One region of the Streptomyces sp. YPW6 genome, then DNA from elsewhere that is predicted to be linked to it. Evidence: riboswitches for the same ligand, from Rfam matches in the RefSeq annotation. Region 1 holds a riboswitch; each other region holds the start of a gene.

Region 1 (7,429 bases):
CCCCGCAGGTGCCGGGGAAACGGAGCATCTCCCCGAAGTCCGTGGCGGTCTGGAGCCTCGTCGCCCTGGTCGGCGCCATCGGCTGGGCCGTCCTCGCCCTCTCGCGGGGCGAAGAGGTCTCCGCCGCCTGGATGCTGGCGGCGGCCCTCGGTTCGTACGCCATCGCGTACCGCTTCTACTCCCGGTTCATCGCCAACCGGGTGCTGAAGGCCGACAAGAACCGCGCGACCCCGGCCGAACGGCTGGACAACGGTGTCGACTTCCATCCCACCGACCGCCGGGTCCTGTTCGGCCACCACTTCGCCGCCATCGCCGGAGCGGGTCCGCTGGTCGGTCCCGTGCTCGCCGCGCAGATGGGCTATCTGCCCGGCACGATCTGGCTCGTCGTCGGCGTCATCTTCGCCGGCGCCGTCCAGGACATGGTGACGCTCTTCTTCTCGACCCGCCGCAACGGCCGTTCGCTCGGCCAGATGGCGCGCGACGAGATAGGGCCGGTCGGCGGGATCGCCGCGCTGGTCGCGGTCTTCATGATCATGATCATCCTGCTCGCGGTCCTCGCGCTCGTCATCGTGAACGCGCTCGCGCACTCGCCGTGGGGCGTGTTCTCCATCGGCATGACGATCCCGATCGCGCTCTTCATGGGCGTCTATCTGCGCATCCTGCGGCCCGGCAGGGTCAGCGAGGTCTCCCTCGTCGGCGTCGCACTGCTGCTCCTGGCGATCGTCGCGGGCGGCTGGGTCGCCGAGTCGTCGTGGGCGGACTTCTTCACGCTGGAGCCGGGCACGCTGGTCATCTGGATGATCGTGTACGGATTCCTCGCCTCCGTGCTTCCCGTGTGGCTGCTGCTGGCCCCGCGCGACTACCTCTCCACCTTCATGAAGGTGGGCACGATCGCGCTGCTCGCCCTCGGCGTCGTCGTCGCGCTGCCGACCCTGAAGATGCCCGCGGTGACCGACTTCGCCACCAACGGCCAGGGCCCGGTCTTCGCCGGATCGATGTTCCCGTTCGTCTTCATCACCATCGCCTGCGGCGCGCTCTCCGGCTTCCATGCCCTGGTCTCCTCCGGCACCACGCCGAAGATGGTCCAGAAGGAGACGCAGATCCGGATGGTCGGCTACGGCGCCATGCTGACCGAGTCGTTCGTGGCCATCATGGCGATGATCACGGCCTGCATCATCGATCCCGGGCTCTACTTCGCCATCAACGCACCCGTCGGCGTGATCGGCGACAGCGTCCAGTCCGCCTCCCAGGCCGTGGCGAACTTCGGCTTCACCATCACCCCGGACGCCCTGGCCCAGGCCGCCAAGGACGTCGAGGAGGCGAGCCTGCTCTCCCGGACCGGTGGCGCGCCCACCTTCGCGCTCGGCATGTCGGAGATCTTCTCCGCGGTGATCGGCGGGAGCGCGATGAAGGCGTTCTGGTACCACTTCGCCATCATGTTCGAGGCGCTCTTCATCCTCACCACCGTGGACGCCGGCACCCGGGTCGGGCGCTTCATGCTCCAGGACATGCTGGGCAACGTCTACAAGCCGTTCCGCGAGGTCAGCTGGAAGCCGGGCGTCTGGTTCGCCAGTGCCGTGGTGGTCGGCGGATGGGGGTACTTCCTCTGGGTCGGCGTGCACGACCCGCTGGGCGGCATCAACCAGCTCTTCCCGCTGTTCGGAATCGCCAACCAGCTGCTGGCCGCCGTCGCGCTGGCCGTCTGCACCACCCTGCTCGTCAAGTCCGGCCGCCTGAAGTGGGCCTGGGTCACCGCGGTCCCGCTCGCATGGGACGTGGCGGTCACGCTCACCGCGAGCTGGCAGAAGATCTTCTCGGACGACGTGAAGATCGGCTTCTTCGCCCAGCGCGACAAGTACCAGGCGGGCATCGACGCGGGCGAGGTGCTGGCGCCCGCCAAGTCCATGGACGACATGCGGACCGTCGTGACCAACTCCACCGTCGACGGGGTGCTGAGCGCCCTCTTCGCGCTCCTCATCATCGTGGTGCTCGTCGACGCCGGCCGGGTCTGCTACAAGGCCATCCGCGACCCGGAGGGCGTCAGGCTCCACGAGGCGCCGTACGTCGAGTCCAGGCTCGTCGCCCCGGCCTCGCTCGTCGCCACCAAGGAGGAGAAGGCCGAACTGGCCGCCGCCGGCCTCGGTCCCGAGGGCGGCATCCGCAAGGAGCCGGCGGAGACGGGGAGCCGGACATGACGGTCGCGGACGTGCGACGGGTGGCCGGACGGATCCGCTGGTACGTCCGCGAGCTGACCGGCGAGTCCACGTACGACCGCTATGTGGCGCACGCCAGGACGCACGATCCCGAGGCGCCGGTGATGACCCGCCGCGCCTTCGAACGCAGCCGCACGGACGCCCGGGAGGCGGATCCGCGCGAGGGCTTCCGCTGCTGCTGAGCACCGCCGGCCGACCGGGGCCGCCGCATCCCGTCCAGGGGTGCGGCGGCCCCTTTCCGCGTCCCCGCCCGGCCATGGGCGCTGCGGCACACCGAGCCCTCACCGTACGAAAGGATGTCCCCATGACACCGCACCCCCGATCTCCCCGGCTCCGGCCTCTCCTCCTGGCGACGACGCTGGCCCTGGCCCTCGCGGCGACGGGCTGCGGCACCGAGCCGGCGTCCGGCGCGCGGGCGGCGGACCGGAGCTCCTCCGCCGGTCCGCCGCCCGGCCGGGCGGAGCTGGAGGCGCGGGCGAGCGCCGCACAGCTCGTCGCGGAGCACGTGTGGGTGACCGAGGCCGCGGGCTACGCCCTGGCGCGCCAGTCGGTCGGGGTGCTCGGTGACGACGGGTTCAGCAGTTCCTACACCGCGCCGGACGGCGGGATGCTCCAGCTGTCGGTGGAGCGGCGCCCGCACGCCGACGCCGACTGCACGAAGGACTCGGCGGCCGCGAGCGGTCAGGAGCCCCTGGTGACCTGTGAGCGGGACGGCGAGCACTGGTACCGGGCCACGGAGTCGGGCCATGCGTACGCCCGGGAGCAGGGCGGACTCGTGGTCACGGTGAGCGGGGCGCGCGAAACGGTGGACAGGGCGACGCTGCGCGCGGCGGCGCGGGCCGCCCACCGCGCCGACGACCGGGAGCTGGACCAGGTGCTGCCGCCGGCCCGGGAGGGCGCCGGGCAGCAGCCGGTCGAGCGCGGAGACCTGCCGCCGGTGGGCGACGGGGCCCCGGACAACGAGGTGGGGGCGAGCGGCTGATGGATCTGACGATCAGGGTCGCGGAGCCCGCCGAGTACGCCGTGCTCGGCGGGATCATCGCCGGGGCGTATCTCGGGGACGATCTGCTGGACGGCCCGCAGGACCCGTATCTCCTCGAACTGCGGGCGGTGGAGCGGCGGGCGGCCGAAGCGGAGGTGCTGGTCGCCCTCGACGCGGACGGAGTGGTGCTGGGCGGGGTGACGTATGCCGCTCCCGGGACTCCGTGGTGCGACATCGCCGGTCCGGACGAGGCCGAGTTCCGGATGCTGGCCGTGGCCCGCGAGGGGCGCGGGCGGGGCGTGGGGGAGGCTCTCGTACGGGCGTGCATCGAGCGGGCCCGGTCGGCGGAAGGGGTCCGGGCGCTGGTGCTGTCGACGCAGCCGGCCATGCTCTCAGCCCATGGGATCTACCGTCGGCTCGGCTTTCTGCGGACCCCCGGACGGGACTGGGAGCCGGTGCCGGGCCTGCGGCTCATGACCTTCCGGCTGCCGCTGGAGGCGGTGTCCCGAGGGGCATAGGGAAACGACACGACACAACATGTGGGGGCCGCATCATCTGGCGGCCCCCACATGTATGCTCGACCTCGCTGTCGCCGCAGGGGAATCCGGTGCGAATCCGGAACTGTCCCGCAACGGTGTGATCAGTGCGCTTTTGCGCACCTGCAAGTCCGAAGACCTGTCGACAGTGCGTCCGGCTCGACCGAACCGGACGCCAGACGTCCGGGCCTCGCGGATAGGCCGGTGGACGCCGTCAGCAGTGCGCTCCCGCCCCGGGCTTCGCGCTGCCCGGCTTCCCCGTCCGCCGCCGGCCCCCTGCCGAGCGAGGGAAAGCCCAGTGACCATCGCGCCCGCCGATCCGGTTTCAGCCACCGAATCCGCTGTCTCCACCGCGTCCGGGGAAGGCACGACCGACGGACCCGGGACCGCCCTGCTGCGGACCCTGACCGACCTCACCGCCGATCTTCCCGACACCGACCCCGGACGTGTCGCCGCCGCGGCCCTGCGCGGGCGCAGCGCCCGCTCCGACGAGGCCGAACTGCGCTCGCTGGCCACCGAGGCGGCGGCGGGCCTGATCTCCGAGGACCCGGCGTACTCCCGCCTCGCCGCGCGGCTGCTGACCCTCTCGATCGCGGACGAGGCGGCGAGCCAGGGCGCCACCTCCTTCTCCGCCTCGGTCGCCGTGGGACACCGCGAGGGCCTGATCGCCGACCGCACCGCCGCCTTCGTCGAGCTGCACGCGAAGGCGCTGGACGAGCTGGTCGAGCGGACGCTGGCCGAGGGCGCGGACGACCGCTTCGGCTACTTCGGTCTCCGTACGCTGCACAGCCGTTACCTGCTGCGCCACCCGATCACCCGGCAGGTCATCGAGACCCCGCAGCACTTCATGCTGCGGGTGGCCGCGGGCCTCGCCGAGGACGAGTCGGTGCGGGCGCTGGACGAGGTCGCCGCGCTCTACGGGCTGATGAGCAAGCTGGACTACCTCCCCTCCTCCCCCACCCTCTTCAACTCCGGCACCCGGCACCCGCAGATGTCCTCCTGCTATCTGCTGGACTCGCCGAAGGACGAGCTGGACTCGATCTACGACCGCTACCACCAGGTGGCGCGGCTCTCGAAGCACGCGGGCGGCATCGGTCTGTCGTACTCCCGCATCCGCGCCCGGGGTTCGCTGATCCGGGGCACCAACGGGCACTCCAACGGCATCGTGCCGTTCCTCAAGACGCTGGACGCCTCGGTGGCGGCGGTGAACCAGGGCGGCCGGCGCAAGGGCGCGGCGGCGGTCTACCTGGAGACCTGGCACGCGGACATCGAGGAGTTCCTGGAGCTCCGCGACAACACCGGTGAGGACCAGCGGCGTACGCACAACCTGAATCTGGCGCACTGGATTCCGGACGAGTTCATGCGCCGGGTCGAGGCGGACACCGAGTGGTCGCTGTTCTCCCCGGCGGACGTGCCGGAGCTGGTCGACCTGTGGGGCGACGCCTTCGACGCGGCCTACCGGGCGGCCGAGGCCAAGGGGCTGGCCCGCAAGACGATTCCGGCGCGTGAGCTGTACGGCCGGATGATGCGGACCCTCGCGCAGACCGGCCAGGGGTGGATGACGTTCAAGGACGCCTCCAACCGGACCGCGAACCAGACCGCCGAGCCGGGACGGGTCGTGCACTCCTCGAACCTGTGCACGGAGATCCTGGAGGTCACCGACGACGGCGAGACGGCCGTCTGCAACCTGGGCTCGGTCAACCTCGGCGCGTTCGTGGCGAACGGCTCGATCGACTGGGACCGCCTGGACTCCACGGTCCGCACCGCGGTGACCTTCCTCGACCGGGTCGTCGACATCAACTTCTACCCGACCGAGCAGGCCGGGAACTCCAACTCCCGCTGGCGGCCGGTGGGGCTGGGCGCGATGGGCCTCCAGGACGTCTTCTTCCAGCTGCGACTGCCCTTCGACTCGCCCGAGGCCCGCACGCTCTCCACGCAGATCGCCGAGCGCATCATGCTCGCCGCGTACGAGGCGTCCTGCGACCTGGCCGAGCGCGCGGGCCCGCTGCCCGCCTGGTCCGAGACGCGTGCCGCGCGCGGTGTGCTCCACCCCGACCACTACGCCACCGAGCTGAACTGGCCGGAGCGCTGGGACGCCCTGCGCGCCCGGATCGCGAAGACGGGGATGCGCAACTCGCTGCTCCTCGCCATCGCCCCGACCGCGACGATCGCCTCCATCGCCGGTGTGTACGAGTGCATCGAGCCGCAGGTCTCCAACCTGTTCAAGCGCGAGACGCTCAGCGGTGAGTTCCTCCAGGTGAACGCCTATCTGGTGGAGGAGCTGAAGAAGCTCGGCGTGTGGGACGCCCGCACCCGCGAGGCGCTGCGCGAAGCCAGCGGCTCGGTGCAGGACTTCGCCTGGATCCCCGAGGACGTACGGGCGCTGTACCGCACGGCGTGGGAGATCCCGCAGCGCGGGCTGATCGACATGGCGGCGGCCCGTACTCCGTTCCTCGACCAGAGCCAGTCGCTCAACCTGTTCCTGGAGACGCCGACGATCGGCAAGCTCTCCTCGATGTACGCGTACGCCTGGAAGCAGGGGCTGAAGACGACGTACTACCTGCGCTCGCGCCCGGCGACCCGGATCGCCCGTGCCGCGTCCGGCCAGGCGTCGGCCGCCGCCCCCATTCCCGTACAGCAGGCGCAGGCGCCCGACGCGGACGCCATCGCCTGCTCCCTCGAAAACCCCGAGTCCTGCGAGGCCTGCCAGTAATGAGCTCCACCGAAGACAAGAACCTGCTCGACCCGGGATTCGAGCTGACCCTGCGTCCCATGCGCTACCCGGACTTCTACGAGCGCTACCGGGACGCGATCAAGAACACCTGGACCGTGGAGGAGGTCGACCTCCACTCGGACGTCGCCGACCTCGCGAAGCTGTCGCCGGGTGAGCAGCACATGATCGGCCGGCTGGTGGCGTTCTTCGCGACCGGTGACTCGATCGTCTCGAACAACCTGGTCCTGACGCTGTACAAGCACATCAACTCCCCCGAGGCGCGGCTGTACCTGTCGCGGCAGCTCTTCGAGGAGGCCGTGCACGTCCAGTTCTATCTGACCCTGCTGGACACCTATCTGCCCGACCCGGACGACCGGGCGGCGGCGTTCGACGCGGTCGAGGAGATCCCGTCGATCCGCGAGAAGGCGCAGTTCTGCTTCACATGGATGGACTCGGTCGAGAAGATCGAGCGGCTGGAGACGAAGGCGGACCGCCGCCGCTTCCTGCTGAACCTGATCTGCTTCGCGGCCTGCATCGAGGGTCTGTTCTTCTACGGGGCGTTCGCCTACGTGTACTGGTTCCGCTCGCGCGGTCTGCTGCACGGTCTCGCCACGGGCACCAACTGGGTGTTCCGTGACGAGACGATGCACATGAACTTCGCGTTCGAGGTCGTGGACACCGTCCGCAAGGAGGAGCCGGACCTCTTCGACGACGAACTCCAGCAGCAGGTCACCGACATGCTCAGGGAAGCCGTCGACGCGGAGCTCCAGTTCGGCCGCGACCTGTGCGGCGACGGGCTGCCGGGCATGAACACCGAGTCGATGCGCGAGTACCTTCAGTGCGTCGCCGACCAGCGGCTCGCCCGCCTCGGCTTCCCGACGGTGTACGGCTCGCAGAACCCCTTCTCCTTCATGGAGCTGCAGGGCGTCCAGGAGCTGACGAACTTCTTCGAGCGCCGCCCGTCCGCCTACCAGGTGGCCGTCGA
Region 2 (7,429 bases), 1.8 Mb from region 1:
CCGGCGTCCTGATCGTGCCCCCCGTGTTCGGCCCGTCCGCACCCCGCCAGTGCCTGGGCAGCAGCCGCCTGTGCGACCTGGGCTACGACGAAGTCGCCTACCTCACCTCGCACAACGCCATGTCCACCACCGCCGACCGGTTCATCGGCCCGCTCCAGGACCCCGACATCACCACCCAGCTCAACACGGGCGTCCGGGCCCTCCAGCTCGACACGTACCGCTGGGAGAGCCCTCAGGAGATCACCGCGCGGCTCGACTCCCCCGAGTTCACCCCCGAGCAGCGGCGCCTGATCGCCGGCGCGGTCGACAAGGCCAACCCGCCGCGCGAGGGCCTGTGGCTCTGCCACAGCGTGTGCCGCGCCGGGGCCGTCGAACTGGTCCCGGCCCTGGAGGACATCGGCGACTGGCTGCGCGCCCACCCCACCGAGATCGTGACGCTCATCGTCCAGGACGACATCGGCCCCGAGGAAACCGAGCAGGCGTTCGGCGAGGCGGGCCTGGACGACCTCCTGCACACCCCCGACGCGGACCCGGACGCCCCGTGGCCGACCCTGGCGGAGATGATCGACAGCGGCCGCAGGCTGGTGGTGTTCGCCGAGAAGGCCGACGGCCCGGCTCCCTGGTACCGCAACTTCTACCGGTACGGCATGGAGACCCCGTTCGCCTTCCGCAGTCCCGCCGAGATGACCTGCGTACCCAACCGGGGCGGCACCGGCAAGCGGCTCTTCCTGCTCAACCACTTCATCACGAACGCCGGCGGCAGCCGCCTGGACGCCGGTCGTGTCAATGCCCGCGAGTGGGTCCTGGAGCGGGCCCGGGCCTGCGAGGCGGAGCGCGGCAGCCCGGTCACGTTCATCGCCGTCGACTACTCGACGATCGGCGACGCGCTCGGAGCGGTGGACGAACTGAACTCCCGCCGCACACAGGACGACTGACGGCACGGTGCCCGCCGGCGAGACGCCCGGCGGCCGCGACGCGGGGTCGCCCGAAACCCCCGGAGACCCGGGAGGCGAGCGTGAGAGGCTACGTCCCCAGGGGCTCCCCACCGTGCGGACGGAGCCGGACGACCGCCGACAGATCAGGAACTCAGCACCCATGACGCCTCCGAGCGACCCGGCACCGCACGGTGCCCCCGCCGCCGCACCGGCCCCCCGGGGCCGTCTGCTGGCCGTGAGCGACCTGCACGCGGCGGTGAGCGACAACCGGCCGATCGTCGAGTCCCTGCGTCCGACGTCCGACGCGGACTGGCTGATCGTCGCGGGCGATGTGGCGGAGCGGCCCGAGGACATCCGGTGGGCACTGGGGCTCCTCGCGGAACGCTTCGCCCACGTGATCTGGACCCCCGGCAACCACGAGCTGTGGACCGTGCCCAAGGACCCCGTCCAACTGCGCGGCCGGGCGCGCTACGACCACCTCGTCGAGCTCTGCCGGGAGCTCGGGGTGACGACCCCGGAGGACCCCTACCCGCTCTGGCCGGGCCCCGACGGGCCGGTGGCGATCGCGCCGCTCTTCCTCCTGTACGACTACACCTTCCGCGCTCCGGGGACGCACACCAAGGATGAGTCGCTCGCCGTCGCGCACAAGAGCGGCATCGTCTGCAACGACGAGTACCTCCTGCACCCCGACCCCTATCCGACCCGGGAGGACTGGTGCCGTGCCCGGGTCGCCGAGACCCGCCGCCGACTCGGGGAGCACGACCCGCAGATACCCCTCGTCCTCGCCGGGCACTGGCCGCTCGTCCGCGAACCCACGTCGGTGATGTGGTACCCGGAGTTCGCCCAGTGGTGCGGCACCGAACTCACCGCCGACTGGCACCGCCGCTTCAACGTCGCCGCCGTCGTCTACGGCCACCTCCACATCCCCCGGACGACCTGGTACGACGGGGTGCGCTTCGAGGAGGTCTCCGTCGGCTACCCCAGGGAGTGGCGCCGACGGGGCCACCCGCGCGGGCTCCTGCGGCAGATCCTCCCGTACGAGGGTGAGCCCGCCTCCCCGGAACGGACCGGGGCCGAACCGTCCACCCAGCCGCGCACCCCCGGAGCCACCTCGTGATCGACCTCCTGCTGCCCGCCGACGTCTCCTCGGCGCACACCCGCGCGGAGACCGTCCCGGACGGAGCCCTCTTCCCGGAGGAGGAGGCACTGATCGCCCAGAGCGTGGCCAAGCGCAGGAACGACTTCGCGACGGCCCGCGCCTGTGCCCGGCGCGCCATGGCCGGACTCGGTCTGCCGCCCACGCCCGTGCTCCACGGTCACCGGGGGAGACCCCTGTGGCCCGAGGGAATCGTCGGCGCCCTCACCCACTGCACCGGCTACCGGGCGGCCGCGCTGGCCCGTGCGACGGACGTGCTGTCGCTGGGCATCGACGCCGAGCCGCACGCCCCGCTCCCGACCGGCGTAAGAGAGTTGGTGACCCTGCCCGCCGAGCGCGAGCGGATCGGTCCGCCGCTGCCGGAGGGTACGGGTGACATCCACTGGGACCGCGTCCTGTTCAGCGCCAAGGAGAGCGTCTTCAAGACCTGGTATCCCGTCACCGGGCTCGAACTTGACTTCGTCGAAGCAGATCTGACGTTCCGTCGCATTGACGTCCCCGGCAGCGGTGACGGACCGCGCGGCCCCGTCGCCGAGGGGACGTTCGCCGCCCGCCTGCTGCTCACCGATCCGGCCCTGCCGACGACGCTGCACGGGCGTTGGCGGGTGGAGGACGACATCGTCGCCACGGTGGTGCTGGTCCGGCCCGACTGGCGCAAAAAGGCTGCTTCCTGACGTGACGTCAACCATTGAGGAGCAGTGGGATGCGAGGGCCGGTCCGGCGGTGACGGCCGGCCGTGGCGGTCAGCCGGCCGGGGGAGCGGTGAGCGGGCGTCCGAGATTCACGTTCCAGCGGCCGGACCGCCCGCTGAGTTCGGTCAGGGCCAGCGGGGCGACGTCCAGTCGCCAGAAGGCCTCCGCCGGCAGGCGCAGGCCGTGGACGACCGCCGCCCGGACGACGGCGGCCTCCGCCACCGCCAGGAAGCTCGTGCCGGGCGCGCCCGGTCCGCCGAGGGATTCCAGCCATGTCCCGGTCCTGGCCACCAGGTCGCACAGCGACTCGCCGCCGTGCGGAGCCGCCGACGGGTCGCCGAGCCAGGAGGCCACCGCCACGGGTTCGGCGGCCGCCACCTCGTCGAGGCGGCGGCCCGCCCAGCCCGCCAGGTCCCAGCCGCCCAGGGCCGGTTCGGTCCGGGCCGTCAGACCGAGGGCCTCGGCGGTCTCACGGCACCGGCGGGAGGGACCGCTGAGCGCGAGCCCGCCCGACGGCACCGCACCGGCGGCGGCCCGCGCGCTCGCCCGGCCGGACCGGTCCAGCGGGGAGTCGCCGTCGAAGCGTGCCTCCCGCAGCGCCGCGTTCATCGCCGGTGAGATCAACATCACCCGTACGGTCATGTCCCAGCCTTCCCTGCCGCCTCAGGGGCCCCACAGCCCTGTCGCCCCAAGGCATCCGTCCCCCGAGACGCTCCCATTCGACCATGGCGGCGCCCGCGTACAGGCGGTATGGTCACGTCGACCATGACGAGGGTGAGACGGAAGTCCGGTGAGAATCCGGCACGGTCGCGCCACTGTGTACCCGCCCCCGGGCGGGAAGTCAGACCCGGCACCTTCGTCTGAGGCACCACGACAGGGACGCGTGTTCCCACAGGAGGTTCTGCCATGGCACAGTCCGCCGTTTCCGCGACGGGGACATCCGAGATCACTCCGATCTCGGCGAAGACCCTTGCCCCGTGGGCGGTCTTCTTCGGCATTCTCATGCTCGTCCTGCTGTACTTCGTCGGCGCCGAACAGGGCGCCACCGCACTCATCTCGGGCGAAGGCGTCCACGAGTGGGTTCACGACGGCCGCCACCTGCTCGGCTTCCCCTGCCACTGAGACGCCGGAGGAACCAGTCCCCGCCGGACAGACCGTCCGCCGGGGAATCAGCGGACGCGGCCGGCAGCGGCAAGCAAGAGAAACCAGGAAACCATCGTGAACCCCATATCTGTCAGAGCCCTGCTCGTGCGCGGCATGCTCGCGGGCCTGATCGCGGGTGCGCTCGCGCTCGTCGTGGCCTACTTCCTCGGTGAGTCGCAGGTGGACGCGGCCATCGCTCTCGAAGAGGCGCACAGCCATGACCACGGCGGCGGCGAGGAGTTGGTCAGCCGCACCATGCAGGCCACCGGCGGACTCGCCACCGGCGTCCTCGTCTTCGGCGTCGCGGCGGGCGGTGTCGCAGCCCTCGTGTTCTGCTACGCACTGGGCCGCATCGGCGGGTTCGGCCCCCGGGCCACGGCGGCGCTGATCGCGGGTGCCGCCCTGCTCACGGTCTACGTCGTGCCGTTCCTCAAGTACCCGGCGAATCCGCCCGCCGTCGGCAACCCGGACACCATCGGCCGGCGTACCGCCTTGTTCTTCCTGATGATCGCCCTCAGTGTGCTGCTGGCCGTCGCCGCCGTCATCGTCGGCAAGCGGCTCGCACCCCGCCTGGGCAACTGGAACGCGAGCATCGCGGCCGTCGCCGGATTCATCCTGCTGATCGGTCTCGCCTACGCCTTCCTGCCCTCCTTCGACGAGGTGGGCAAGGACTTCCCGGCGACCCTGCTGTGGGAGTTCCGGCTCTCGACGCTGGCGGTCCAGGCGACGCTGTGGAGCACCTTCGGCATCGTCTTCGGTTACCTCACCGACCGGCTGCTGACGCCCGTCGGGCGTGCGGCGGCACCGCGGGCCGCGAGTGCGGTGAGCTGAGCCGTACCGACGCGATCGCGTACGGCCTGCACGTCAGAACCCGCCGGGGAGCATCCGGCGGGTTCTGTCGTGCACCCTGCGGTCCGAGATCCTCGCGCGCAGGCGACTGCCGCCGGCCGTCCAGGCCGAGGGGGAGCTTCCCCGCGACCGCCGTTCACCGCGGCGGCGTCGCGCCACCCGAAGGTGCGCTCGGCGGGTCCGGCCGGTGGCCCCACAGCGGATGGGCGAGGTGCGGAGGGCGTAGCGGTGCTACGGCAGTGGCCCGGTTGAGCGCCCTCCTGCGGAAGGAGCACGGGGCGGGGCTGAGCACCGCCGAGGCCGCGCTGATGAAGGAGTGGCTCGACCGGGTGGCGAACGCCCGCCCGGGCGCCTGATCCGGAAGCCCGAGAGGGCCGGTCGAGGCGTGGTGCGCCCGGGAGTCCGGGCGTCATCGGAGGCCGGGCCCGCACCGAGGGGTGCGGACCCGGCAGGCGGAAGTGCGCGAACACTCAGGAGTGTTCGGCACCGGGGCCGAAGTCACCGACGAGGGCCGCGGCCATCCGCAGGTGCGGTGCCGCTTCGGCGCCGCGCCCCTGGCGTTCCAGCGTCCGGCCCAGCATGAGGTGCGCGTACGTCTCCACCGGGTCCAGCTCCAGGATCCTGCGCAGTTCCCCCTCCGCCTTTCCCAGCCGGGCGGAGTGGTAGTAGGAGCGGGCCAGCAGCAGCCGCGGCGCGACCTGCTCCGGCGCTTCCTCGACGAGTCCGCCCAGGATGCGCGCGGCCGTCAGGTACTCCTTCGCCTCGAAGAACATCTGCGCGCGGTCCCACCGGTCGGCGGCGGTGCCGAACTCGTAGTAGGTCTCGGTCTCGCTCACCCTGTCCTCCTTCGTGTGGTGCGGGCCGCCTCCGGACCGCCCCGCCGTACGTTCAGCCATGACAACACCGCACACTAGTTGAACATTCCACTAAACTTCGGCGTGGTACCCGGTCCGCCACGCCCCTACGGGAATAGGTTGAGCGCCATGAGTAATCTCGATCGCCAGGCCACGCCCTCCATCTGCGGAGGACGGGGTTTCGTCGTCGCCGAGCCCGTGCGTGAGCTTCTGGCTCCCCGCCGCGTCCGGCTGGGCGAGTCCACCGAGGTCCGCCGTCTCCTGCCCAACCTCGGACGGCGCATGGTGGGCGCGTGGGCCTTCGTGGATCACTACGGCCCCGACGACATCGCCGACGAGCCGGGGATGCAGGTCCCGCCGCATCCGCACATGGGCCTCCAGACCGTCAGCTGGCTGCACGACGGGGAGGTGCTCCACCGGGACAGTCTGGGCAGCCTGCAGACGGTACGCCCCCGGGAGCTGGGCCTGATGACCTCGGGCCGCGCCATCAGCCATTCAGAGGAGAGTCCGAAGGAGCACGCCCGGCTGCTGCACGGGGCGCAGCTCTGGGTGGCCCTCCCGGACGCCCACCGCCACATCGAGCCGCACTTCCAGCACCATGCGGATCTGCCCGTCGTGACCGCCCCCGGCCTGTCCGCCACCGTCATCCTGGGCGAGCTGGACGGGGCGACCTCGCCCGGCACGGCGTACACGCCGATCGTCGGCGCGGACCTGTCCCTGGCCGGCGGCGCCGAGACCCGCCTGCCCCTGGACCCCGACTTCGAGTACGCGGTCCTGTCCATGTCGGGCGAGGCCGAGGTCGACGGCGTACCCGTACTGCCCGGTTCGATGCTCTACCTCGGCTGCGGCCGCACCGAACTGCCGCTGCGCGCCGTCTCCGACGCCGGCCTGATGCTCCTGGGCGGCGAGCCGTTCGAGGAGGAGCTCGTGATGTTCTGGAACTTCATCGCCCGATCCGGTGAGGAGATCGTACAGGCGCGAAAGGACTGGGAGGAGGGCTCGCGGTTCGGCGAGGTGCAGGGCTACGACGGCGCCCGCCTGCCCGCACCGGAGCTGCCCGCGACTCCGCTGAAGCCACGCGGGCGGGTGCGCTGACCTGCGGAAAGCCGTGGTCTGTCCGACCCTCCTCCCATCGGCGGCCGCCCTGCCAGGACCCTCGATCCGCATCCTGTTCCGTGCCTGGCCCCCGGGGGTCTGCTGGGCTCGGTTGGAGGTGCGTGAACTCTCGCGGCTGAGCATGTGTCCCAGCGTTCGATGGGATCGATGCTTACCCGTTGCTGACTCTTCCGGCAACCCGTCAGGTATCGATGGCGGCCTTCTGTCGGCGGATGCCGAGGGGCAGGCCCGGACGGAGCGTGACTGGGCGACACAGGACCCGGGCACCGAGTTGGTACGGCTGTCCGCCGAGTCCTGCCAGCGCGCGGCCGGCGCTCCTGGGCTGTCAGCGGGGACTCCGTGACAGCGGTCGGGGTCGGCTTCTAGGCAGTGCGTGGTTGCAGGTCGACATCATTCCCGGACATGTGGGCAACGATTCCGTGGTCGGTGACGGTCACGGACCGGATCGCGAGTCCTTCGGGCAGGTTGTCGAGCGGCATGGTGCGCTCCAAGCTGCTTTCCAGCAGGGTGCGTGCGGCAGGAGGCACATTCTCGGAGAGCCGGACGTCGTCGACTCCGATGGTTCTCGGGCCGGCGATGCCGATGCGTGTGGAGGCCGAGATCTGTCCGAGCAGCGGGACCCGGGTGGTCACCTCCAATTGGTCGTCGCCGTGCCCTCGGTCGACGGCGACCCCGTAGAAGGCC
Region 3 (7,429 bases), 1.2 Mb from region 1:
CCTGTGCAGTGGGCGGGGTGCTCGATGCGCCCGCAGGGGCCGTGCCCGGCCCCTGGCATGATCGGCGGACATGGCAGACTCCAGCGACGCGCTCCGGCACATCCTCGTCATCGGCATGGGCGCCGGCGACCCCGACCACCTGACCCTCGCCGCGGTGAAGGCCATGCGCCGGGCCGACGTCTTCTTCGTGCTCGGCAAGGGCCGGGAGAAGGAGTCCCTGACCCGGCTGCGGCGCGACATCCTCGACGAACACCTCACCGGCCCCTACCGCGTGGTGGAGGCCGACGATCCGTGGCGCGACCGCACCCAGGACGATGCCGTGCGCTACACCGAGGCGGTGCACGACTGGCGTCACCGCCGCGCCGACATCTGCGAACGCCTGATCATCGAGGAGCTCGCACCGGGGCGGTGCGGAGCCTTCCTGGTGTGGGGCGACCCGGCCCTGTACGACAGCACGCTCGCGATCCTCGACGACATCCGGGAACGTGGCACCGTGGAATTCGGCCACGAAGTGATCCCCGGCATCAGCAGCGTCTCCGCCCTCGCCGCCCGGCACCGCGTCACCCTCAACCAGGTCGGCCGCCCCGTCCGCATCACGCCCGGCAGACGGCTGGCCCAGGGCTTCCCCGAGGACGACAGCGACATCGTCGTGATGCTCGACGGCCAGGAGAGCTTCACCCGTCTGACGGGCCGGGGCCTGTGGATCCACTGGGGCGCGTACATCGGGACCCCCGACGAGATCCTTCTCTCCGGGCCGCTCGACGAGGTGGCCGGAGAGATCAGCCGGCTGCGCGGGGAGGCCCGCCGACGCCACGGCTGGATCATGGACACCTATCTGCTGCGCCGGGGGCCTTCCGGCGGGAGGGCGGCGGGCGAGGCGGAGGCGGCGGGCCGCCCGGCGGACGGCGCGGACGGTTCGGTGGGCGGCCCGCTCGGCTGACCGGCCGGGGTCAGCGCCGGGACTCGTGTTCCCTGATGACGCCCAGTCCATGACCGAGGCTCGGGCACTCGGCGCTCAGGTCGTCGCCCCGCACGAGGTAGTTGTCGACCCGGCCGTCCGTCGGCCGCTCGACGGCGCGATACTGCGTGCCGTTCACGGTGATCGTCCAGTCGTCGCCGTCCTGGGCCCACCCAACTGTCTTCTTCATATGACGTTTTCCGTTCCTCGATCGGCCCTGCCGGGGATCGGCAGGGCCGTGTAGTGGGAAGAAGAACGGCCTGTGACGCTCCGTGGTTCCGCATTCCCCTACGCCATTCGGTTACATCTGGGTCACTGCCTCCGCACAGTCGAGACGACCGGCCTGACCGGCGGTCAGGGAGCGGATGACGAACAGCCGAACGACCGGGGAACCTGTGACGCCCGCCATCGGTCCGGCGCTCGGGCGGACCGATGGCGGGCGTCGGACCGAGGCCAGGGTTGCCGGCGCCGTCGGTCCGACGACGTCAGCCGCGGGCGTCAGCCACGGGCGGCCGGAAAGGACCACCCCGTGTCTCACCTCACGGTCCGAAGTATGAACAGCGGTGTGCGTCCGGCGGTGCTCCCCTTAGGGTGGCCCGTGCAGCTGGTTCGCCCTGTCCGCCAGACAGGGCGTCGTAAGAGGGAACCCGGTGGGAATCCGGGACTGCCCCGCAGCGGTGAGTGGGAACGACCGCCGTCATACGCACTGGGCCCGACCGGGTCCGGGAAGCGACGGCCACTAGGTGTCTGCCCCGGCAGACGTGCCCGCGAGTCCGAAGACCTGCCCGTTGCCCGCACGCGACCGTTCGCGTGCGGAGATCTCGGTGACCTCGTGGGCGGGTCGGCGGAACGGTCAGGTGGACGGGCACGCTGCGACGTGCCCCGGTGTCCGCCCGACACGTCATCCCTTCGCGTCCGCGTCCCGTCCCGGGATCTGCGTCGCAGACACGCTCGCGAAGGAGAGTCACGTGACAGCGAAGCCCGCAGCCGCGGCAGCACGGGCCACCGTGTACGGCTACCCCCGCCAGGGTCGGAACCGTGAACTGAAGAAGGCCGTCGAGGGCTACTGGAAGGGCCGCGTCGACGCGGACACCCTCCGGCGGACCGCCGCCGAACTGCGCCGCGGAACCTGGCAGCAGCTCGCCGAGGCCGGCGTCCACGACGTGCCGACCGGTGATTTCTCGTACTACGACCACGTCCTGGACACCAGCGTCATGGTCGGCGCCGTCCCCGCACGGCACCGTGCGGCGGTCCACGCGGACGCCCTCGACGGCTACTTCGCCATGGCCCGCGGTACGCAGGACGTCGCGCCGCTGGAGATGACGAAGTGGTTCGACACCAACTACCACTATCTGGTGCCGGAGTTGGGCCCGGACACCGTGTTCACCGCCGACTCGGCCAAGCAGGTCGCCGAGTTCAGGGAGGCCCTCGCGCTCGGCCACACCCCGCGCCCGGTCCTCGTCGGCCCCGTCACCTACCTCCTGCTCGCCAAGGCGGCCCCCGGTGTGGCCGACGGCTTCGAGCCGCTGACCCTGCTGGACCGTCTGCTGCCCGTGTACGCCGAGGTCCTCGCCGACCTGCGGGCGGCCGGCGCCGAGTGGGTCCAGCTGGACGAGCCCGCCCTCGTCCAGGACCGCACCCCGGCCGAGCTGAACGCCGCCGCCCGCGCCTACCGCGACCTCGGCGGACTCACCGACCGGCCCAAGCTGCTGGTCGCCTCCTACTTCGGGCGGCTCGGCGAGGCGCTCGCCGTCCTCGCCAAGGCCCCCGTCGACGGCCTCGCCCTCGACTTCACCGAGACCGGTGCGGGCAACCTCGACGATCTCGCGGCCGCCGGCGGGCTGCCCGGCAAGCGGCTGGTCGCCGGCGTCGTCAACGGCCGCAACATCTGGATCAACGACTACGAGAAGTCCCTCGCCACCCTCGGCACCCTGCTCGGCCTCGCCGACCAGGTCGACGTCTCCGCCTCCTGCTCCCTGCTGCATGTCCCGCTGGACGCGAAGGCCGAGCACGGCATCGACCCGCAGATCGCCCGCTGGCTCTCCTTCGCCGAGCAGAAGACCGAGGAGATCGTCGTCCTGGCCCGCGCTCTGGCCTCCGGCACGGACGCCATCGCGGCCGAACTCGCCGCGAACCGGGCCGACCTGGCATCCCGCACCGATGCCGCGATCACCCGTGACCCGGCCGTACGCGCCCGAACGGCGGCCATCACCGACGCGGACGGCCGACGCTCCCAGCCCTACGCCGAGCGGACCCTCGCCCAGCGGTCCCACCTCGGGCTGCCGTTGCTGCCGACCACCACCATCGGCTCGTTCCCGCAGACCACCGAACTGCGCACCGCGCGGGCCGACGTGCGAGCGGGCCGGATCGACGCGGCCGGATACGAGGAACGCATCAAGGACGAGATCCGCGAGGTCCTCTCCTTCCAGGAGAAGGCCGGGATCGACGTCCTGGTGCACGGCGAGCCCGAACGCAACGACATGGTCCAGTACTTCGCCGAACAGCTCACCGGCTACCTCGCCACCCAGCACGGCTGGGTGCAGTCCTACGGCACCCGCTACGTCCGCCCACCGGTCCTCGCCGGGGACATCTCGCGCCCCGGGCCCATGACCGTGCGCTGGACCGCGTACGCGCAGTCGCTCACCGACCGCCCGGTCAAGGGCATGCTCACCGGGCCGGTCACCATGCTCGCCTGGTCCTTCGTCCGCGACGACCAGCCACTGGGCGAGACCGCCCGCCAGGTCGCCCTCGCCCTGCGCGACGAGGTGAACGACCTGGAGGCGAACGGCACGTCGGTGATCCAGGTCGACGAACCCGCGCTGCGCGAGACGCTCCCGCTGCGGGCCGCCGACCACGCCGCGTACCTTCAGTGGGCGACGGAGTCCTTCCGGCTGGCCACCGCCGGGGTACGGCCGGACACCCAGATCCACACCCACATGTGCTACGCGGAGTTCGGCGACATCGTCCAGGCCATCGACGACCTCGACGCCGACGTCATCAGCCTGGAGGCCGCCCGCTCCCACATGCAGGTCGCCCGCGAACTGGCCGCCCACGGCTACCCGCGCGAGGCCGGGCCCGGCGTCTACGACATCCACTCACCCCGCGTCCCCGGCGCCGAGGAGGCAGCGGCCCTGCTGCGCAAGGGACTTGAGGCCATCCCCGCGCAACGTCTGTGGGTGAACCCCGACTGCGGCCTGAAGACCCGCGGCTGGCCCGAGACCCGGGCCTCCCTGGAGAACCTGGTCGCCGCAGCCCGGAAGATCCGCGCGGAGCTGGCCACCGAAGCGGTGTGATACCGGCCCGGTGCGGGAGGGGCCACCGCCCCTCCCGCATCGGGCCGTGCCCGTCCGCACCGGTCCGTACCGATGCGTGTCCGAGCCCGCTGGTAGCGTGCCGCTTCCGTACCGGGGATCACGAAGAGGCGGGGTGCGTACGGGAAGTGACATGCCATGAGGTGGATGCCCGGCGCCTGGACGCGGTATCGGAAGGCATCGTCGGGCGGACGGCGGGGCGGTGGCACGGTACGCGCTACGGCGCCCCGACCCCGCGGCGCATGCGTGAACCGGCCGGGGAACTGCTCGACCACGTCGCCGCCAGCACCGGTCAGGGCGGCGCGCTGGACGACGTCGCGCGCTCCGCGCTGCTCACGGCGGCGGAGTGCCGTCCGGGGGAGATGAGCGTCGGCTGCTTCCCCGACGGCGACCAGGAGGTCCTCCTCCCGCCGATCGGGGAGCGGCTCAGCACCGAGGACACAGCTCTCGGCGATGTCGTCGCCTCCTCGCGGGAGCAGGCCCCTTCGGCCCGTACCTGGCTCGACCTCTTCGCGGCCTGCCTCGTCAGCCATCTCGTGTGGGACGGGCAGCGGGTACCGGCCTGCTGCTGCGGGACGACTCGGAAACCAGCAACTGGGGCCCCTGGTAAGCGAAGTGGCGCCCCCGAGCGGGCTGAGCGCGCGTCGTTCACACCCTCGGAGTTAGGTTAGCCTAACCGTCAAGCCGCGGAGGTGGATCTTTCCGCCTCCGGAGCCGCCCCCGCGCGGCTCCCGCTTCCGCGCGGCCTGTCCGCACCACGACCGAAGGCCCCGCCATGCCGCCTGCCTCCCTCCCGCCCCCCGGTGAACCCTCCGAGGAACGCCGGGCGTCGGGCGCGCACTCCGCCACGCCGTCGAGCCCCGGTCCCGAAGGCGTACGGGGAGGTCTCGTCGCGGGCGGTGCACGCGGTCCGGAGCACCTGCGGCCCCTCACCGCCATCGTCCTGGACGCCCTGGCGGACGCCGCCCCGGCCCGGGGCGGGCCACTGCCCGCCGGAGGGCCCGAGGCCGTGGCCCGGAGCGCCCGCGCTCTCTGCTCCCCGGTCCTGCCCGAGGAGGGCGTCGGCCCCGAGGCCGCGCTCGGGGACGTCGTGCGCGCGGTCGCGGAGGGGGCCGCGGACCCGGCCGACCCCGCCTGTGTCGCCCATCTGCACTGCCCGCCGCTCGCCGTGGCCGTCGCGGCGGACCTGGCGGGCGCGGCCCTCAACCCCTCCATGGACTCCTGGGACCAGGCGCCCGCCGCCGGGGTGATCGAGGAGCTGACCACGGCCGCCCTGGCGCGGCTCGTCCACCCCACGGCCCCCGCCCCCGACGCGCTCATCACCAGCGGCGGCACCGAGTCCAACCTGGTCGCCCTCCTCCTCGCCCGGGAACGGGCGCGAGGTGGCCCCCTGCGCGTGGTGACCGGCGCCAACGCCCACCACAGCGTCCACCGGGCCGCCTGGATGCTCGGCCTGCCCGCCCCCACGGTCGTCGCCTGCAGCAGGGGCCGGATGGACCCGGCGGCCCTCGACCGTGCTCTCACCGGCCTCGCGGGGTCGCCGCTCCTGGTCGTCGCCACCGCCGGGACCACCGACGAGGGGCGCATCGACCCCCTCCCGGAGATCGCCCGCATCGCCGAACGGCACACGGCCCGGCTCCACGTCGATGCCGCCTACGGCGGCCCGTTGCTGTTCAGCGAACGCCTGGCCCCTCGGCTCACGGGCCTGGAACGCGCCGCCACCGTCACGTTCGACCTGCACAAACTCGGCTGGCAGCCGGTCGCCGCCGGGGTGCTGACGGTCGCCGACACCGAGCTGCTCGCCCCGCTCTCCCTCCGTGCCGACTACCTCAACGCCGACGACGACACCGAGGCCGGACTCCCGGATCTGCTGGGCCGGTCGATCCGCACCACCCGGCGTCCCGACGCCCTGAAGATGGCGGTCACCTTCCGGGCCCTCGGACGGCGGGGACTCGGCGCACTGGTCGAGCACTGTGTGCGTACCGCCCACGCGTTCGGCCGCGCCGTCGACGCGCACCCCCGCCTCCGCCTGCACCCCGGCGGGACCGGGATCAGCACCGTGCTGTTCCGCCCCGCCGTGGCCGACGCGCTGAGCGACGAGGCGGGTGACGCCGTGGTCGCCGCGGTCCGCCGCGCCCTGCTCACCGAGGGGCGCGCCGTGCTCGGGCGGGCGGTGGCCGAGGACGGCGACGGCCGCAGCCGCCTCTGGCTGAAGGCCACCCTGCTGCACCCGAACGCCGCGACGGCCGATCTGCTCCCGCTGCTCGACCTCGTCACCGCGGCGGCGGACCGTGCCCTGAGCGCATCGGACGCGGACCGCGGGGCGAGCGGAGCCCCGACGGCCGAAGGTGCCGGGGCCCCCGAGACGGAAAGGCTGCCGTCATGACGCCGACGATGCGCACGGCTCGCCCCGGGCCGATCCCCGCCGCACCCGCGACCCCTGCCGGAGGAACCCGATGACACCCGGACCGCGCACGCCGCCCCTCGATCTGCTGGGGGTGGGGGCAGGGCCCTTCAACCTCTCGCTCGCCGCGCTGGCCGACGGCGTTCCCGGGCTACGGACCGCCTTTCACGAGCAGCGTGCCGCGTTCCACTGGCACCCGGGACTGCTCATCGAGGGCGCGACCCTGCAAGTACCTTTCCTGGCCGACCTGGTGAGCCTCGTCGAGCCCACCAGCCCCTGGTCGTACCTCAATTACATCAAGATCCGCCGCAGGCTGTTCCCGTTCTACTTCGCCGAGCGCTTCCACATCCACCGCTCGGAGTTCGACGCCTATCTGCGCTGGGTGAGCACCGAACTGCCCTCCACCCGTTTCGGTCACCGCGTCGACACGGTCGCCTGGGACCCCGGACAGGGCGCGTTCGCCGTGGAGTTCACCCGGCTGGGCCCGGACGGGGAGACCCTGACGAGCGGCCTGGTCCATGCCCGTAACCTCGCCCTCGGCGTCGGCACGGCACCCCATGTCCCCGAACCGCTGCGCGAGTTGGTCCGGGACCCGGCCTCCGTCGTGCTGCACTCGGCGGACTACCTCGCCCAGCGGGACCGGCTGCTGGCCGCCCGCCACATCACCGTCGTCGGGTCGGGCCAGTCGGGCGCCGAAGTGCTGCTGGACCTGCTGCGTTCCCGGCCCGAGGGAGCGGAGGGGCTGACCTGGCTGGC
Region 4 (7,429 bases), 4.1 Mb from region 1:
GGGCAGGGACCCGGCCGACGCGGGGCAGGTTCTCGGCCCCTCCCCGTCAGCCGGGCTGGCCGTATCCCTTGAGCGCCTCGGTCACCTCGGCCAGCTGGGCGGGGGTGAGCAGCGCCGGGCTGCGGCCCGGCAGCGAGCCGGCGGTGAGCCAGAGGTGGCACAGCCACTCCAGTTGGGCGGTGCGGTCGTAGGCCTGGTCGAGCGTGTCGCCGTAGGTGACGGTGCCGTGGTTGGCGAGCAGGCAGCCGGTGCGGCCCCGGAGCGCTTCGAGCATGGCGTCGGCCAGCTCCGGGGTGCCGTAGCGCGCGTAGGCGGCGGTGCGGACGGGGCCGCCGAGGAGGGCCGCCGCGTAGTGCACGAGCGGCACCTCGGCGACGAGGGTGGAGACGGCGGTGGCGTGCACGGCGTGGGTGTGCACCACGGCGGCGGCGTCGGTGGAGCGGTAGACCGCCAGGTGGAGGGGGAGTTCACTGGTCGGCCCGAGATCCCCGAGGACCTGTCGGCCGGCCAGGTCGACGCCGACCGCGTCCTCGGGTCCGAGCCGGTCGTAGGGCACCCCGCTGGGGGTCACCAGGACGAGGTCGCCGACACGGGCGGACACATTGCCCGAGGTTCCGACGACGAGGCCGTCCGCCGCGCTCCGGCGGGCCGTGTCGACGACGCCCTGCCAGGCCCGGCGGACGGATTCCGGCTGCTGCTCGCTCATGGGGCGAGCGTAGGGGTGAAGGCGCGCAACCGGAACGTCACACGGGGGGGGTGACGGGGATCTCTTCGCGACGCCGAACAGCCGCTCAAAATGTTCGCCAAAGGGCGGCAAAGACCAGTCCACGCCGCGCCTCACCGGCCTCGCGCCACCTCACCCGCACACAAGCGGAAGCATCCCACTCCGCTTGGGGTCACCACAGCGCCCTGCCCAGTTCATCTTCCGTTCACCCAGGTTGCCTACGGTCCACGAGCCACTGACGTCGAACGATTGCCTGGGTAAATGGAACACATCACGCTGCTGCTTGCGATTGTGGTCGTAACAGCTCTCGTGTTCGATTTCACGAACGGTTTCCACGACACCGCCAACGCGATGGCGACCACCATCTCGACCGGCGCGATGAAGCCCAAGACAGCGGTGGCCATGTCCGCCGTTCTCAACCTGATCGGCGCGTTCCTGTCGGTGGAGGTCGCCAAGACGATCTCCGGCGGGATCGTCAACGAAGACGGCATCAGAACCGAGGTCATCTTCGCGGCGCTCGTCGGCGCCATCCTGTGGAATCTGCTGACCTGGCTGCTGGGGCTCCCCTCCAGCTCCTCCCACGCCCTGTTCGGCGGTCTGATCGGCGCCGCGGTCATGTCGGCCGGCTGGTCCTCGATCAACGGCGGCACCGTCGTCACCAAGGTGCTGCTCCCCGCGATCGCCGCCCCGCTGGTCGCCGGTATCGCCGCGATGCTGGCCACCCGGCTGACGTACCGGATCAACCGGAACGTCACCGACCCCAACCAGCAGAAGTCGACCGCCAAGGGCTACCGGGCCGGGCAGATCGCCTCCGCCGGTCTCGTCTCGCTCGCCCACGGCACCAACGACGCCCAGAAGACGATGGGCATCATCACCCTCGCCCTCGTCACCAGCGGCGTCCTGGCCCCCGGCTCCAACCCGCCTCTGTGGGTCATCGTCTCCGCCGGCATCGCCATCGCGCTCGGCACCTACCTCGGCGGCTGGCGCATCATCCGCACCATGGGCAAGGGCCTGACCGACCTGAAGCCGCCGCAGGGTTTCGCCGCCCAGACCAGCGCGGCGACCGTCATCCTGGCCTCCTCGCACCTCGGCTTCTCGCTCTCCACCACGCAGTCCTGCTCCGGCGCCGTGATGGGCGCGGGCCTCGGCCGCAAGGGCGGTGTGGTCCGCTGGTCCACCGCCACCCGGATGTTCGTCGCCTGGGGTCTGACGCTGCCGGCCGCGGGTCTGGTCGGCGCGGGCGCCGAGTTCCTGACCAAGCAGGGCACGTGGGGCATCACCGTCACCGCGATCCTGCTCGTGGGCGGCTCCTTCGCGATCTGGCTCGCCTCGCGCCGCCAGCCCGTGGACCACACCAACGTCAACGACACGGACGGCGACGAGCCCCAGGGCGTCGTCACCACGGCCATCGCCGCGGTCCAGCCGCCGCCCGTCGGGGCCCCGGCCTCCGACCTCACGACCACCATCCCGGCCCCGGCCTCGGCGCCCGACGACCCGGCCCGGCCGCCGGCCAAGGTGTAAGGACAGATCAGCATGAAAATCGACTGGGCAGCTCTCGCCTCCGTCTTCGGTGTCAGCCTCGTGGTCACCGTCGCGCTGGTCGGCCTCTTCACCCTGGGCATCGTCGCCCTCTCCAAGCAGTCCGCGACGGCCGAGGGCCGCGCGTCCGGCGGGACGATCGCACTGGCGCGCACCGGCGCGTACGCCTGCTTCGGGCTGTGCGTGGCGGCGGTCTCGTACGGGATCTATCTGATCGTCGCCTGACCCCCCACCTCGCACTCCCCCGGGCCGGACACACCTCGTGTGTCCGGCCCGGTGTGCGTCCGCCCACAGTCGAGCCCCGCAGGTCAACAGCGAGTTGACGGCTGTTCTCGGGGCGTGGTGGACTGCCGGAGCCATTTACGGCGACAGCAGAGGAAGCCGGTGCGAATCCGGCGCGGTCCCGCCACTGTCACCGGGGAGCACTCCCCCACATCGGACGTCACGGCTCGCGGTACGCGGGCTGGAAGGCCGGGGGAACTGCGGATCCGGGAGCCAGGAGACTCTCGTCGCCGGTCACGTCGAACCAGGGCGCGGACCCTGAGTGAGGACCTGTGCCATGCCCGGCCGCCGTGTGCCGTTCCCTGCGCCGCCCGCTGTGTCCCTCCGTGCCGGAACCCCTCGTCCCGCGACGGGCTGAGCCGTGCGTGCCGACCGTGTCTTCGCCTGCGGCGCCACGGCCGGGCTGATCGCCGACGCGCTGCTCGGCGACCCCCGGCGAGGCCACCCCGTCGCCGGATTCGGCCGCGTCGCGGCGCGGGTCGAGGCCCTGTTGTGGCGTGACGACCGCGGCCGGGGCGCGCTGCACACCCTGGTGTGCGCCGGAGGCGCCGTCGGGGCCGCCGCGCTGGCCGCCCGCGCCGTCCGCGAACGCCCCGCGCTCGCGCTCGCGCTGACCGCCGCCACCGCCTGGTCCGTCGTCGGCGGAACGTCGCTGGGCCGGGAGGCCCGTGCCATCGGGGGTGCGCTGGCCTCCGGGGACCTGGAAGCGGCCCGGGAGCGGCTGCCACATCTGTGCGGGCGCGATCCGCACTCCCTGGACGGGCCGGGCATCGCCCGCGCCGTCGTCGAGTCGGTCGCCGAGAACACCTCGGACGCCGTCGTCGGCGCGCTGGTGTGGGGGGCGATCGGCGGGGTGCCGGGGCTCGTCGGCTTCCGGGCGGTGAACACGCTGGACGCGATGGTGGGCCACAAGTCGCCCCGCCACCGGCGTTACGGCTGGGCCTCGGCCCGCCTGGACGACGTGGCGGGGTGGCCGGGCGCCCGGCTGACAGCCGTGCTGGCCGTGGCGGCCGGCGGGCGGCCCGCCCAGGCCGTACGCGCCTGGAGAGCGGACGCGCACCGCCACCCGAGCCCGAACGCGGGCCCGGTGGAGGCCGCCTTCGCGGGGGCGCTCGGCGTACGGCTGGGCGGCACGCTCGCGTACGCGGGGCGCGTCGAGCACCGGCCGGTGCTGAACGGGGCGGCCGGGCGGGACGTGCGGGGCGCGGACATCGAGCGCGCGGTGCGGCTGTCGCGCCGGGTGGGCGCCCTGGCCCTGGGGGTGTGTGTGGCGGGCCGCCTGACGGCGGGCCACCTGGTCGCGCGGCGACGGGCCGCCGGACGGATGCGGGGGCGGGCATGAGCGGAACGGCAGGCCGCGGGACGGCACGGTCGCGTGCGGTACGCGGTACGGGAGGAGAGGGGGCGGGGATGAACGGCGGCGGGCTCCTGGTCGCGGGCACGACCTCGGACGCGGGCAAGAGCGTCGTCACGGCGGGCATCTGCCGGTGGCTGGTGCGCCGGGGCGTGAAGGTCGCGCCGTTCAAGGCGCAGAACATGTCCCTCAACTCCTTCGTGACCCGCGAGGGCGCGGAGATCGGGCGCGCCCAGGCGATGCAGGCGCAGGCCGCCCGGGTGGAGCCGACGGCCCTGATGAACCCGGTGCTGCTGAAGCCCGGGAGCGACCGCTCCAGCCAGGTCGTCCTGATGGGGAAGCCGGTCGGCGAGATGAGCGCCCGGGGGTATCACGGGGGCCGTCAGGAGGCGCTGCTCGGCACGGTGACGGACTGCCTGGCGGAGCTGCGGTCGACGTACGACGCGGTGATCTGCGAGGGGGCCGGTTCGCCGGCCGAGATCAACCTCCGGCGCACCGACATCGTGAACATGGGGATCGCGCGGGCCGCCCGCTTCCCCGTGCTGGTCGTCGGGGACATCGACCGGGGCGGGGTCTTCGCCTCGTTCTTCGGGACGACGGCGCTGCTGGGCGCCGAGGACCAGTCGCTGGTCGCGGGCTATCTGGTGAACAAGTTCCGGGGCGACGTCTCGTTGCTGGAGCCGGGGCTCGACATGCTGCACGGGCTGACCGGACGGCGGACGTTCGGCGTGCTGCCGTACGCCCACGGGCTCGGCATCGACGAGGAGGACGGCCTGCGGGTCTCCCTGCGGGGTGCGGTGCGCGAGTCGGTCGTGGCGCCGCCCCACGGGCAGGACGTGCTGCGGGTCGCGGTCTGCGCGGTGCCGCTGATGTCCAACTTCACGGACGTGGACGCGCTGGCCGCCGAACCGGGCGTCGTCGTGCGGTTCGTGGACCGGGCGGAGGAGCTGGCCGACGCGGACCTGGTGATCGTGCCGGGGACGCGCGGCACGGTGAAGGCGCTGGCCTGGCTGCGTGAGCGCGGTCTCGCGGAGGCGCTGGTGCGGCGGGCGGCCGAGGGGCGTCCGGTGCTGGGGATCTGCGGCGGTTTCCAGGTGCTCGGTGAGCGGATCGAGGACGAGGTGGAGTCGCGGGCGGGGGTCGTGGACGGGCTCGGCGTGCTGCCCGTGCGCATTCGCTTCGACCGGGACAAGACGCTGGCGCGGCCGGTCGGTTCGGCGCTGGGCGAGCCCGTGGAAGGGTACGAGATCCACCACGGGGTGGCCGACGTGCGGGGCGGGGAGCCGTTCCTGGACGGGTGCCGGGTGGGGGCGGTGTGGGGGACGCACTGGCACGGGTCGCTGGAGAGCGACGCGTTCCGGCGGCGGTTCCTGGTGGAGGTGGCCCGGGCCGCCGGACGGCGGTTCGTGCCCGCGCCGGACACGAGCTTCGGGGTGCTGCGGGAGGAGCAGCTGGACCGGCTCGGGGATCTGGTGGAGGAGCACGCGGACACGGACGCGCTGTGGCGGCTGATCGAGGGCGGGGCGCCCCCCGGGCTGCCGTTCGTGCCGCCCGGGGCGCCTTCGGTGCCGGGTGGCGCGGGTGCGGATGGTGTGGCGGGCCGGGGCGCCGCTCCGGCCCCCGCTCCTCGATCGCCGGAGGGGCTCGACCATGCCGGGTCCACCGGGGCGAGGGGCGAGGGGCCTGGTGCGACCGGTCACGCAGAAGCTGAACAGCATGTCGACGAGGAGGCCTTGTGAGTACGCCGTATCCCTTCACCGCGATCGTCGGGCAGGACGACCTGCGGCTCGGGCTCTTGCTGAACGCCGTCAGTCCGGCCGTCGGCGGGGTGCTCGTGCGGGGTGAGAAGGGGACCGCCAAGTCCACCGCCGTACGGGCGCTGGCCGCGCTGATGCCGGAGGTCTCCGTCGTACCGGGGTGCCGGTTCTCCTGTGACCCCGGCTCCCCCGATCCGGCGTGTCCCGACGGGCCGCACGCTCAGGCCGCCGGTGTGTCGCGGGCCGCGCGGACTGTGGAGCTGCCCGTCGGGGCGTCCGAGGACCGGCTCGTGGGGGCCCTGGACATCGAGCGGGCGCTCTCGGAGGGAGTGAAGGCGTTCGAGCCGGGGCTGCTGGCCGACGCGCACCGCGGGATCCTGTACGTCGACGAGGTCAACCTCCTCCACGACCACCTGGTGGACCTGCTGCTGGACGCGGCGGCCATGGGGGCTTCGTACGTCGAGCGCGAAGGCGTCTCCGTACGGCATGCGGCACGGTTCCTGCTGGTGGGGACGATGAACCCGGAGGAGGGCGAGCTGCGGCCGCAGCTGCTGGACCGGTTCGGGCTGACCGTCGAGGTCGCCGCGTCCCGGGACACCGACGAGCGGGTGGAGGTCGTGCGGCGGCGGCTCGCGTACGACGACGACCCCGAGGGCTTCGCCGCGCGCTGGGCCGAGGAGGAGGGCGCCCTGCGCGAGCGGATCGCCGCCGCGCGCGTCCTGCTGCCCCGGGTCGCGCTGAGCGACGGCGTACTGCGGCAGATCGCCGCCACCTGCGCCGCGTTCGAGGTCGACGGGATGCGGGCGGACATCGTGATGGCCCGGACCGCCACCGCGCTCGCCGCCTGGGCGGGCCGCGAGGAGGTCACCGCCGACGACGTCCGGCAGGCCGCCCTGCTGGCCCTCCCCCACCGGCGGCGGCGCAACCCGTTCGACGCGCCGGGCCTGGACGAGGACAAGCTCGACCGGACCCTGGACGAGGCCGACGGGGATCAGGGGCAGGACACCGACGGCGGTGACGACGATCCCGACCCGGGTCCCGACGGCGGGGGCGACGGTGGTGGGGGCGGTGGCGTGCCGCCGCAGGCCGACGGGGAGGACCGTACGCCGCCCCGGGGCCCGGCGGACGACACGCCGTCCCCGGCGCCCGAGGGTGCGCCCGACGCGCCCGGACGGACCGCCGGGGCGAGCAGCGGCCCGTGGCCGCCGCCGAGCCGTTCCGGACGAAGGTGCTCAGCGTGCCGGGGCTCGGCGAGGGCGCTGCCGGGCGGCGCTCCCGGGCGCGTACCGAGCATGGCCGTACCACCGGCGCGCGGCGGCCCGAGGGGGCGCTGACCAAGCTGCACCTGGCCGCCACCGTGCAGGCCGCAGCCCCGCACCAGCGGGTCCGCGGCCGGTCCGGGCGCGGGCTCGTGGTGCGCCGGGACGACCTGCGGCAGGCGACCCGGGAAGGACGTGAGGGCAACCTCGTGCTGTTCGTCGTGGACGCCTCCGGGTCGATGGCCGCGCGGCAGCGGATGAGCGCGGTCAAGGGAGCCGTGCTGTCGCTGCTGCTCGACGCCTACCAGCGGCGGGACAAGGTCGGTCTGGTGACCTTCCGGGGCAGGGAGGCCGATGTGGCGCTGCCGCCGACCTCGTCCGTCGACGCGGCCGCCGCCCGGCTGGAGTCCCTGCCGACCGGGGGCCGCACGCCGCTGGCCGCCGGGCTGCTGAAGGCCCACGACGTGCTGCGGGTGGAGCGGCTGCGCGATCCGTCGCGGCGGCCGCTGCTCGT

The links. A riboswitch is a leader RNA that binds a small molecule or an ion and turns the genes downstream of it on or off. The one in region 1 is predicted to bind cobalamin.
Region 2: it holds a riboswitch for cobalamin, as region 1 does, so the genes downstream of both, KME66_RS01885 (CbtB domain-containing protein) here and KME66_RS09445 (ribonucleoside-diphosphate reductase subunit alpha) in region 1, are expected to answer to the same signal.
Region 3: it holds a riboswitch for cobalamin, as region 1 does, so the genes downstream of both, metE (5-methyltetrahydropteroyltriglutamate--homocysteine S-methyltransferase) here and KME66_RS09445 (ribonucleoside-diphosphate reductase subunit alpha) in region 1, are expected to answer to the same signal.
Region 4: it holds a riboswitch for cobalamin, as region 1 does, so the genes downstream of both, KME66_RS27620 (cobalamin biosynthesis protein) here and KME66_RS09445 (ribonucleoside-diphosphate reductase subunit alpha) in region 1, are expected to answer to the same signal.

The regions. Positions count from the first base shown of each region.
Region 1 is NZ_CP076457.1:2,180,812-2,188,240, forward strand. Features, by position in the region: gene KME66_RS09425 (carbon starvation CstA family protein) at 1-2,195, shown strand, start outside; gene KME66_RS09430 (YbdD/YjiX family protein) at 2,192-2,395, shown strand; gene KME66_RS09435 (hypothetical protein) at 2,518-3,195, shown strand; gene KME66_RS09440 (GNAT family N-acetyltransferase) at 3,195-3,713, shown strand; cobalamin riboswitch at 3,757-3,893, shown strand; gene KME66_RS09445 (ribonucleoside-diphosphate reductase subunit alpha) at 4,030-6,444, shown strand; gene KME66_RS09450 (ribonucleotide-diphosphate reductase subunit beta) at 6,444-7,429, shown strand, end outside.
Region 2 is NZ_CP076457.1:419,857-427,285, reverse strand. Features, by position in the region: gene KME66_RS01905 (hypothetical protein) at 1-935, shown strand, start outside; gene KME66_RS01900 (metallophosphoesterase) at 1,096-2,052, shown strand; gene KME66_RS01895 (4'-phosphopantetheinyl transferase) at 2,049-2,765, shown strand; gene KME66_RS01890 (histidine phosphatase family protein) at 2,835-3,425, opposite strand; adenosylcobalamin (AdoCbl) riboswitch at 3,551-3,644, shown strand; gene KME66_RS01885 (CbtB domain-containing protein) at 3,690-3,905, shown strand; gene KME66_RS01880 (CbtA family protein) at 4,002-4,757, shown strand; partial or broken gene KME66_RS01875 (TetR/AcrR family transcriptional regulator) at 5,009-5,131, shown strand; gene KME66_RS01870 (tetratricopeptide repeat protein) at 5,246-5,611, opposite strand; gene KME66_RS01865 (pirin family protein) at 5,759-6,724, shown strand; gene KME66_RS01860 (DUF2993 domain-containing protein) at 7,108-7,429, opposite strand, start outside.
Region 3 is NZ_CP076457.1:952,822-960,250, reverse strand. Features, by position in the region: gene cobF (precorrin-6A synthase (deacetylating)) at 71-940, shown strand; gene KME66_RS04230 (hypothetical protein) at 951-1,148, opposite strand; cobalamin riboswitch at 1,547-1,762, shown strand; gene metE (5-methyltetrahydropteroyltriglutamate--homocysteine S-methyltransferase) at 1,927-4,251, shown strand; gene KME66_RS04220 (hypothetical protein) at 4,512-4,940, shown strand; gene KME66_RS04215 (aminotransferase class V-fold PLP-dependent enzyme) at 5,045-6,655, shown strand; gene KME66_RS04210 (lysine N(6)-hydroxylase/L-ornithine N(5)-oxygenase family protein) at 6,726-7,429, shown strand, end outside.
Region 4 is NZ_CP076457.1:6,298,145-6,305,573, reverse strand. Features, by position in the region: gene KME66_RS27635 (class II aldolase/adducin family protein) at 47-706, opposite strand; gene KME66_RS27630 (inorganic phosphate transporter) at 986-2,245, shown strand; gene KME66_RS27625 (hypothetical protein) at 2,258-2,488, shown strand; cobalamin riboswitch at 2,637-2,769, shown strand; gene KME66_RS27620 (cobalamin biosynthesis protein) at 2,907-3,887, shown strand; gene KME66_RS27615 (cobyric acid synthase) at 3,956-5,638, shown strand; partial or broken gene KME66_RS27610 (putative cobaltochelatase) at 5,635-7,429, shown strand, end outside.